Regions from separate parts of the Streptomyces sp. NPDC086554 genome, predicted to be linked through region 2. Evidence: riboswitches for the same ligand, from Rfam matches in the RefSeq annotation. Region 2 holds a riboswitch; the other holds the start of a gene.
What was found. Region 2 has a riboswitch for cyclic di-AMP ahead of AB0O76_RS42245 (transglycosylase SLT domain-containing protein). Riboswitches for the same ligand answer to the same signal wherever they lie in the genome.
Positions count from the first base shown of each region.

Region 1 (5,212 bases), on a different contig from region 2:
CCGCCGCGCTGGTCACCCTGCTCGCCCTCTCCGGGCTCGTCATCCTCGCCCTGGTGCGCGAACAGACCGGCACCAAGGGGTTCTTGGTCGGGCTCGGGCTCGCGACGCTGCCCGTTCCGCTGCTGATAGCCGCCTTCCGCTGGCTCGACCGCGTACAGCCCGGGCCCTGGCGGAACATCCTGTTCTCCTTCTCCTGGGGCGCCTGTGCCGCCGCCCTCATAGCGATCGTCGCGAACAGCTTCGCGACCCGCTGGATAGCGACCGCCACCGCCGACCCGAGCAGCGCGGACACCCTCGGCGCGACGGTCATAGCGCCGATCGTCGAGGAGACGGCCAAGGCAGCGGCCGTCCTGCTCGTCTTCCTCTTCCGCAGACGCGAGTTCACCGGCGTGCTCGACGGCGTGGTGATAGCCGGAGTGACCGCCACCGGCTTCGCGTTCACCGAGAACATCCTCTATCTCGGCAGCGCCTTCGGCACCGACCAGCTCAACGGCGGCACCGGGCTCGCGTCCGTGACGGCGGCGACCTTCTTCGTACGCGTCGTCATGTCGCCCTTCGCGCACCCCCTGTTCACCGTGCTCACCGGCATCGGCTTCGGCATCGCCGCGCTCGGCACCGACCGCCGACGCCTGCGCCGCGTGCTGCTTCCGCTCGCAGGACTGCTCCTCGCGATGGGCCTGCACGCCCTGTGGAACGGCTCGACGACCTTCGGCGAGTACGGCTTCTTCGCGGTGTACGCGCTCTTCATGCTGCCCGCGTTCGGGCTGCTGACCTGGCTGGCGATCTGGCTCAGGCAGCGCGGCCTGCGCGTGGTGCGGACCGAGCTGCCCGCGTACGCGATCGCCGGCTGGCTCACACCGCCCGAGCCGTACGCACTCGGCACGATGCGCGCCCGCACCATCGCCCGCGACTACGCCTCGTACACCCAGGGCAAGGCCGCGGCGCGCACGGTCGCGGAGTACGAGACGTACGCGACGTCGCTCGCCCTGCTCCGGTACCGGGGCCGCCGCGGCCGCGCGGGCGCCGACTTCGTCGTACGGGAGCGGGAGTTGCTGCACGCGCTGTGGGAGCGCCGCGAGCTGGCCAGGCCCGCGCTCGCCTACGCGGCGCGGGCGACGGCACCCGTGCTCATACCGATGCCGCCGCCGTACGGGTACCGACTTCCCTATCCGCAGGGCGCACAGGGCGCACAGGGAGCGCACGGACCACAGGGGTACAGCTACACCCAGCCGGCGACGGCCTACGCGCCCTACCCCGCCTATCCCGCGTACCAGACCCCGTACAACCCCTACCGCAGCTGATCAGGCGGAAGCCTTCGTCAGCGCGGTCACCTCGGCCTCCGTCAGTTCGAGATCGCCCACCGCGAGCAGCGCGGGCAGCTGCTCGACCGTGCGGGCCGACGCGATCGGCGCGGCCACCGTCGGCTGCGCGGCGAGCCAGGCCAGGGCCACGGTCGCGGGCTCGGCGCCGCGCGCAGCCGCGATCTCGTCCAGGGCGGCGAGCACCTTCACGCCCCGCTCGGTCTCCAGATGCTTGCCCGCGCCCTCGGCCCGCGCACTGTCGACCTTCGCGCCCGGGCGGTACTTACCGGTGAGGAAGCCGGATGCGAGCGCGTAGTACGGCACCGCCGCCAGGCCGGAGCGCGATGCGACCTCCTGGAGCGGGCCCTCGTAGGTGCCACGGGAGACGAGGTTGTAGTGCGGCTGCAGCGCCACGTACCGGGCGAGGCCCTCGCGGTCGGAGAAGTCGATGGACTCCTGGAGCCGCTCGGCGGTCAGGTTGGAGGCGGCGATCGCGCGCACCTTGCCCGACGTCACCAGATCGTCGAGCGCGGTGATGATCTCCTCGACCGGGACGGTCGGGTCGTCGAAGTGCGTGTAGTAGAGGTCGATGTAGTCGGTGCGCAGCCGGCGCAGCGACTCCTCGGCACCGGACTTGATGGTGTTGGCGGACAGGCCCTTGTAGTCGGGGTGGGCGCCGACCTTGGTGGCGATCACGACGTCGGAGCGGCGGCCGCGCGCGGCGAGCCAGTTGCCGATGACGGTCTCGGACTCGCCGCCCTTGTTGCCCGGCGCCCAGGCCGAGTAGACGTCGGCGGTGTCGACGAAGTTGCCGCCCGCCGCGGTGTAGGCGTCGAGCACGGCGAAGGACTGCGCCTCGTCGGCCGTCCAGCCGAAGACGTTGCCGCCGAGGGCGAGCGGGAAGACCTCGAGGTCGGACGGGCCGAGCTTGCGTAGAGAAGTCATACGGGGCTCAACACCCTTACGGAGCCCAGCATTCCGTACTACGGGATGTCAGTTCCGCGTTTCAAGATATGGGCATGCCGAGCCGGCAGCCCTGACGTCGGGGGGTTGCCGCCAGGACCGCCGGAGTCACAGGGGGCGCCTCAGAGCGACTGGCCCTTGTCCCGCAGCCAGGCGGCCGGGTCGACCCCGGTGGAGTCGCCGCCGGGGTGGATCTCGAGGTGGAGGTGCGGCCCGGTCACATTGCCGGTGGCGCCGACGCGGCCGATGGTGTCGCCGGTGGTGACCTTCTGGCCGACGCTGACGCCCATCGAGGACTGGTGGTTGTACCAGATCTCGGTGCCGTCCTCGAGCTCCAGGATGGTGCGGTAGCCGTACGACCCCGCCCAGCCGGCCTCCTTGATGGTGCCGGTGTGGATCGCCTTGAGGGGCGTACCCGTCGGCGCCGCGAAGTCGAGGCCGGTGTGGTAGCCGGAGGACCACATCGATCCTGCCTGGCCGAAGGTGCTGGTGAGCGTGTACGAACTGAGCGGCAGCGTGTAGCTCTTGGCGAGCTTGGCCAGGCGCTCCGCCTCGGCCTTGCGCCGGGCTTCCTCTTCCGCCTTCTTCTTCGCTGCGGCCTTCTCGGCGGCGATCTTCTTCTCGGCCGCGGACTGCTCGGCGGCGGCCTGCTCCGCGGCCTTCTTGACGGCGGCTTCTTCCGCCGCCTTCTGGACCGCGTCGTCCGCCTGGTCCTGCTGGTTCTCGGCCTGCTGCATGATGCGGGCCCGCAGTGCCTCACCGGCGTCGGTGGTTCCCTGCTCGGCATCGGCGGTGCTGACACCGGCGGCGGTGAGCGGCGCGGCGGCGGTCGTCACGCCTGCGTCGGAGGAGTCGTCTGATTCGTCGGAGCCGGATATCAGGGACCCCACGCCGGGAAGCGACTTGGCCTCCGGCAGCGAGTCCGTGACGGCCGAGATGTCCGGCATCTCGATGGAGACCGGGGGCTTGCCGCCCTGCGCGGTGGCGATGCCGCCCGCGCCGACGGCGGCGATGACGCCCACGCCGAGGACGGTGGAGCTGCGGGCGAGCCCGCCGCCGCCCTTCTTGTGGACGCGGTGCCTGCCGCGAACGGGACGGATGGACTCCTCGGTGGGATTCCACTCCTCCCAAGTCTCATCGTCATGAGCACCGAAGTCGTCGTCATTCGGTGCGTAAACGGCTTGGGGGGCAGGCCGGTTGGACGCCACTGGGGCGCGCTCCTTTCCTTCCTTCTCGCCTACCGGGTTAGCTGACGGGTTCGGAGCAGGAAGGTCTCCTACGAACATCTGGCACGGATGCACAGATGCCCGATTCACCCCAATTGGTGGTTCCCCGGCTCCCTTTCGGGATTAGGCGCGTGCGCACGGAGCCGACTCGAGTGACGGCTGGGACGACCGCGCTGCGTTATCGAACGTTAATAGACGGCAGGGCCGTATTCCAAGCCGTTCCGACTGATCGTTAACGCCGTTGGCCTGTACTTAACGGGACACCAAGGGCGGGAACGGGGCGAGTTGACCGCACTTCTTCACACACCGGACCTTCACACCGCCTTGACAGTGCGTCAGTTGCTATGCGGAGTGGTGCGATTCAGTCACGGCCCGTGACATCGGACGGGGTATCGGGGGAGGCATCGGACGGGGCATCGCCGGTGTCCGGCCGCCGCACCGCGAGCAGCGCCATGTCGTCCGTCCCTCCCCCGCCGGTGTGCCGGCGCACCTCTTCGGCCAGCGTCGCGAGCAGCGTGTCAGGGCCGTGGGGTCCGGGAAAGATCCGGCCGCCGAGCCGGGCCGCCGGGTTGTAGAACTCGCCGCGGATGTCCCGCGCCTCCGAGAGCCCGTCGGTGTAGAGCAGCAGCATCGCCCCCGGCGGGAACTCCGCCTCGTCGGCGCGGTCCGGCCAGACCCCCAGGTCGCCCATCCCGAGCGGCAGCGCGGGCTCGCTCGCGGACAGCACGCACAGCCGTCCGTCGCCGCGCAGGAGCAGCGGCTCGGGATGCCCGCGGTTGAGGATGCGGATGACTCCGTCGCCGCGCGGGATCTCCGCGAGGACAGCGGTGGTGAACCCCTCGAAGGCGTCGAGCCCCTCGCGCCGCATGCCCTCCCGCGCGAGCGCCCGCTCAAGGCGCTGCGCCACCGCCTCCAGGGTGGCCTCCTGCTCGGCCGCCTCCCGGAACGCCCCGATGACGACGGCGACGGCCGCCACCGCGCCCATCCCCTTGCCGCGTACGTCGCCGACGATGACGCGTACGCCGTGCGGGGTGTCCTGCACGGCGTACAGATCCCCGCCGATGAACGCGTCGGCTTCCGCGGCCTCGTACCGCGCCGCGATGTCGAGCCCCCCGATCCGGTGATCCGGCTGCGGCAGCACGGCGCGCTGGGCGGTCTCCGAGATGGAGCGGGCGGAGGCGAGCTGTTCGTCGCTGCGGCGTACGACGCGGTTGATGAGGACGGCGAGCACGGCGACGGTCAGCACGGTGAGCAGCTCGGTGACGGCCGCGACGTCGGTGGTGGTGCTGTTGCCGAAGTGCAGGGTGAGCACGGCGAGGCAGGAGGCGGCGCCGATGAGGCCGGTGCTGAGGAGCGAGTAGAACGGGGCGGCGATCAGCGGGGCGGCGGTGAACAGGGGCGCCGCGGTGAACTCCGAGGGGGTCGACATGTCGTACACGACGCCGATGACCAGGAGCAGCCACGGAAGGGCCCGCACGAGAGCCCGCTCGTGGGTGACGTCCGGACTCATGTCCGACCCCTCTGAGGGGTTTCTCGGACGTCCTCCTCGCTGCCCCACCGCTCGTCTCCCGCCGAAGTCCGCGCCCGGGACCAGCCCCATGACCGCACCTGTCCAGGTTTCCCTCAGCGGCGGCGGGCTGCGAGCGGTGTGGGCCGACCGGATGACATCGGACGGCATGGCGGAGGAACGCCGAAAACGCCTAAGGCCCGGATCCATGATCT
Region 1 covers NZ_JBFBJK010000020.1:18,680-23,891, forward strand. Annotated here, with positions in the region: gene AB0O76_RS29540 (PrsW family intramembrane metalloprotease) at 1-1,301, shown strand, start outside; gene AB0O76_RS29545 (aldo/keto reductase) at 1,302-2,246, opposite strand; gene AB0O76_RS29550 (M23 family metallopeptidase) at 2,387-3,472, opposite strand; cyclic di-AMP (ydaO/yuaA leader) riboswitch at 3,484-3,630, opposite strand; gene AB0O76_RS29555 (PP2C family protein-serine/threonine phosphatase) at 3,852-5,000, opposite strand.
Region 1: it holds a riboswitch for cyclic di-AMP, as region 2 does, so the genes downstream of both, AB0O76_RS29550 (M23 family metallopeptidase) here and AB0O76_RS42245 (transglycosylase SLT domain-containing protein) in region 2, are expected to answer to the same signal.

Region 2 (5,212 bases):
TATGCCCTGTGGGCCGGCACCGACCACATCTTCGCCCCCGCCGTCGGCGCCCTGCGTCGCGAACTGGGCCTGCCGCGCCGGAGGTTCGGCGGCATGCTGGGCCTGCCACACGGGCGCGATGTCCTGCACGGCTTCAGCCCGCGCGTCGTCCCTCGCCCAACGGACTGGCCCCAAGGACACGAGGTCTGCGGATACTGGTGGCCCCAACCCCCACCCGGCTGGGAGCCCGATCCGCGGCTCCTGGACTTCCTCGACGCGGGCCCGCCACCCTGCTTGCAGACGCCATGAGCCGTGCGAAGGTACGCGGCATGATCCAGGCCGGCTGGAGCGGCCTGCACGCCGAGAGCGACGACCTGATCACCGTGCAAGAGGTGCCCCACGCCTGGCACTTCCCCCGGACCGCTGCCGTCATCCACCACGCCGGTGCCGGCGCCACCGAGGCCGGGCTGCGCGCAGGAGTCCCCTCCGTCCCCGTCCCGGTCCAGCTGGACCAGCACTTCTGGGCCGCCCGCCTCCGCACCCTGGGCGTCTCACCGCGCCCCCTGCGCTACCAGCACTTGCCCATCGAGCGACTCGCACCCTCTGGCAGATTGCGTTGATGTCGGCGCCGAACTCGTCGGCGAGCTGGCGCAGTACGAGGACACCTCAACTGAAGGCCGCCGACCCGAAATCGACGTGGAGCCACATTTCCTCCAATGCCTGGCGCTATTGGCTCTCCAGCCATTGCGGTACGGCGCTACCGCAATGGTTTAAGGCGAATGCCAAACCTGGACGTGACACCTGTGGTTCGTGCGGTCCGTAGTTTCGGTGTCGACCAGTTCCGTGCGCACGGACGGAACAGAAAGCACGGCACGTAAATCGGGGATATGAGAATGCCCTGAAACACCGTCAGGAGACGATCGGCAGACGGCCCGGAAACTGAGCATGGGGCCGCGGGCCGCCCCTCGGTAAAGGGCGGCCGGTAGCGTCGGCGTCCATGAACCGCGCTGAACTGAGCGATGGCGTCGAGGACTTCGGCCGCCTGGCGGCTCTCGTGGAGGAGACGGGCGAGCGTGTGACCGTCACTGAGGACGGCACCCGGGGGAGCGTGCTCGCCGGATCGACTTCCGGTGTTCCGGCGCTGCTGGATGACGCACCATGGGGCACAGGGCGGGTGACACCGCCCCGGGGGTGTGCCGGATCGGTACCGAGGGCGTCATGGGCGAGGAGCAACGGTGGACGAGTTTCAACCGGAGGCAACGGCCGCGGAGATGCGGGAAGCGGTGCGCGCGTTGCTGTCCGTGCTGGAGCCGGAGCAAGTGCGCGAGCTGCGCGCGGGGCCCGCCCGGCTGGACGCGCCCGAGCTGCGGGAGTGGACGTATCTGCCGGGCCCACGCCCTGGGCTGCCCACCGAGGGCCTGGGCGGACGGCAGCGCGAGGCGGTCGATGCGCTGCTGGCCACGGCACACAGCGCAGCGGGAGCGGAGCTGGCGCGCGGGGCGATCGAGGTGGAGCGGCACCGCCGCGCCACGCTCGGCGCCACGGGTGCCGACCGCTACTGGGTGCGGCTGCTTGGCGACCCGGACGGCGACGGTCCGTGGGGCTGGCGGATGAACGGCCACCACCTCGCCGTACACGTATTGATCACGGCGGCAGGGATGCGGGTGACGCCACACTTCATCGGCGCGGAGCCGGCGCGCATTACGGACGGTCCGCAGGCCGGCCGCAGACTGCTGGGACCGGAGGAGGATCTCGCCCGGGAACTGGTCACTGACCTGGACGTCGGCCGAGGGGCAAAGGCGGTCTTCGCCGCCGCGCCGCCGGACGACATCTTGACCCGCGCCGACCCCTTCGCCGATCCAGACCTGCTGCCGACCGGCCTCCCGTACGGCGACATGACGCCCGGTCAGCAGCGGCTGCTTGAACGCTTGGTACGCCGCTACCTCGACCGCGCGCCCGCGGCGTACGCGCAGAAGTGCTGGTCCGACGCCGTGGCGCGTGGACTGGACGCCCTCTCATTCGCCTGGGCGGGCGGCAGCACACCCGGCGACCGGCACTACTACTGCGTTCGGGCCCCGGACTTCCTGATCGAGTACGACAACACCCAGGACGACGGCAACCACGCCCACTCGGTCTGGCGACACGTCCGCCACGACTGGGGCGCCGACCTGCTGCGCGCGCACTACACGGAACAGCACGGGTAGCTGAGCACTTGGTCCGGCCTCAAGACAGGCCGGAGCCCCGGACACATGGCGTGCCGGGGCTCACAGCGGACGAGACGGGGTGCGGTCTAGTACGGGCCGTTCACGTTGTCGATCGAGCCGTACCGGTTGGCCGCGTAATTGCAGGCGGCGGTGATGTTGGCGACGGGGTCGTAACTGTCCATCGACGTGCCGGGCACGTGGTAGGCCTCGAACGTGGGGGCGATGACCTGCAGGAGCCCCTTGGACGGGGTTCCGGCGACAGCGTTGGAGTCCCAGTTGTTGATGGCCAGCGGGTTGCCGGAGGACTCGCGCATGATGTTGCGGTGGATGCCCTCGTAGGTGCCGGGGATGCCCTGCTGGGCCATGATGTCCAGCGACTCCTTGATCCAGCCGTCGAGGTCGTTGGTGTACGACTTCTTCGCCGGGGCGGCGGCGGGCTCGGCGGCGGACGTGCGCTCGGAACGGTCCGCCCGCTCGGCGGACGTCCTGGAGGCGGCCGACTTCTCCGCGGGCTCGGCGGAGGCCTTCTTGCCGAGGGTGAGCTTGAGACCGGGGTGGATCAGCCGCGGGTCGTCGCCGAGGGCGCTGCGGTTGTCCTTGTACAGCTGCTTCCAGCCGCCGCTCAGGGAGTGCTCTCGGGCGATCTTGGAGAGGGAGTCGCCCGCGACGACGACGTAGGTCTTCGGGGCGGCGGGCTTGGCGGCCGTGCTGGTCTGCGCGGTGCTGGCCTGCGCGGCGCCGGCGGAGGTCGCGCCGAGCACCGGGAGAACGAGCACGGCCCCGCCCGTGCCTGCGGCGGCGATGCCCCGGGTGAGCGGGCTGGACTTGGGACGGCGGTGCTTGCCCTTTGCAGGCATGACGAATTCCTCTCCGTCGCCTACGAGGTGAGCTGTCGGGTTCGGACGGGAGATGTCCGGACGCACTGTGAATGCGACTTCACCCCGAGCCGATCCGGAATCCGGATCGGCGGCTTACCTGGGTCCCCCGCTCCTGCCGTGCGTATGTGAGTGGGTGGGAGTGTTGCCGGACGGCGGCAGGATTCGGCGTTCCATCCGGATTGACGGTGACGTTATGCGAGAAAGCCCGGAAGGAACAAGGCGCGAATTCGAATAGGGAATACGAGAGGCCTGTCCTTGGCGACCAGAATCCCTCGCCTCCTTTGATCGAATAGCCCAACTTTCCTTGCGTAGAACGGAACTGCGCTCGGCGGCTTTCACGGCCGTGATCGCCGGTGTGAGCCATTTCACTGAATTGGGCACAGGTTTGGTTACGGCTCGACGGCGTATCAGAGCGTGTTATTTGGTGTGAGTGACCCGCAATAGCGACAGAGTTTCATTCACGCCATAAACAAGTTAAAGAAGCAACTTTCGTGGCAAACTTGGACATAGTGCGGAGGCTGCTCACCTCCCTAAAACGGTCATTTCGCCGCCTGGTGCGCGCGAACCGGCCTGCCGCGACCGCCCCGCCCGTGCGCGGTGACGCCGCAGCGACGATCCGGTGACAGCACTTCATTAGCGTCGGTCGAGCCCGGTGACCGCGAGTGCTCCGCTCGGACACGGCACCGGAGGAGTTCGCGGGGGAGGGGGCAGACCGGTGGCCGAGCCCGAGGCCGAAGTCATCGTCCAACTCCGTACGCCGCCGCGTCCGGCGACGGCGGGCACCGCGGATGTCTGTGATGCCAGGGACGTCCAGAGCCTTCTGGAGCGGCGGTTCGGTGTCACGGCGGAGCCGTTGCACCCCGGTGCCGACGACCCGGCCCTCATCGGATGGCAACGGGTCGCCGTCCCCGCCGGCATGGACGCCGAGGCCGTCGCCACGGCCCTGCGTGGCCACCCGGCAGTCGAGGCCGCCTATGTGAAACCACCGGCGGACCTTCCGTAACGTGGTGAAGGAGTCAGCTGTGCCACAGCGATCAGGTGCGGGGAACAGCCGGGGGAACGACCGCCCGGCTCCAGGATTTGAACCACTCTTCGGAAGCCCCGAGTTGGTGTGCATCACGCGCGCCGACGCCGGGGTACGCATCACCCCGACCGGAGCGACCGCCGCCGCGGACATCTCCGTGAGCGAGCTCGATGCCGTGGCGGCCCTGGAGGACGTCACCTTCACGCCGCTGTTCGGCGCGGACCAGGAGAGGCTGCGTGCCCAGGCCGCCGCTCCCTCGGAAGGCACCGCGGCCGACGACACCACACTGGAGATCCTCGACCGGATGGGGCTCTTCTTCCATGTCGACGCTCCCATCGACCAGTTGGACGCGCTGGCCGAGCGGCTCCGCGCCTCGGACGCCGTGGAGGGCGCCTACGTCAAGCCCGCCGCCACCCTCGCCGTCCCCGAGGTCGTACCGAAGAAGGAGAGCGAGGAGACCGAGCTCCCACCGCTCAACGACATGCAGCCGACGGGCGCCGACGCGCCGCCCGTGACCCCGGACTTCACCACCCGACAGGGCTATCTCGACGCGGCCCCGGGCGGCGTCGACGCACGCTACGCATGGACCCTGCCGGGCGGACGCGGCGCCGGCGTCCGCGTGATCGACTGCGAGTGGGGCTGGCGCTTCACCCATGAGGACCTGCGCCTGAACCAGGGCGGCATCGTCTCCGGCACCGGCAGCACGGACACCGACCACGGCACCGCGGTGCTCGGCGAAATCGGCGGCGACGTCAACGCGTTCGGGATCACCGGGATCGCGCCGGACACGGTTACCAGCGCGTCTGCCTTCTCGATCCCCACGGCCACGGCGATCCGGAACGCCGCCGACCGCCTCGGCCCCGGCGACATCATCCTGCTGGAGATCCACCGCGCGGGGCCGCACGCGACCGGCGTCGGCCAGGTGGGGTACATCGCCGTCGAGTGGTGGCCGGACGACTACCTGGCCATCCGATACGCCGTCAACAAGGGCATCACCGTCGTCGAGGCCGCGGGGAACGGAGCGGAGGACCTGGACCACGCCGACTACGACACCCCGAGGGCGGGCTTCCCCTCCTGGTGGCGCAACCCCTTCCGGCGCACCGCGCTGGACGCCGGCGCCGTGATCG
Region 2 covers NZ_JBFBJK010000046.1:21,858-27,069, reverse strand. Annotated here, with positions in the region: gene AB0O76_RS42260 (hypothetical protein) at 1-288, shown strand, start outside; gene AB0O76_RS42255 (nucleotide disphospho-sugar-binding domain-containing protein) at 285-599, shown strand; gene AB0O76_RS42250 (DUF3500 domain-containing protein) at 1,215-2,183, shown strand; gene AB0O76_RS42245 (transglycosylase SLT domain-containing protein) at 2,270-3,040, opposite strand; cyclic di-AMP (ydaO/yuaA leader) riboswitch at 3,045-3,239, opposite strand; gene AB0O76_RS42240 (hypothetical protein) at 3,777-4,064, shown strand; gene AB0O76_RS42235 (S8 family peptidase) at 4,171-5,212, shown strand, end outside.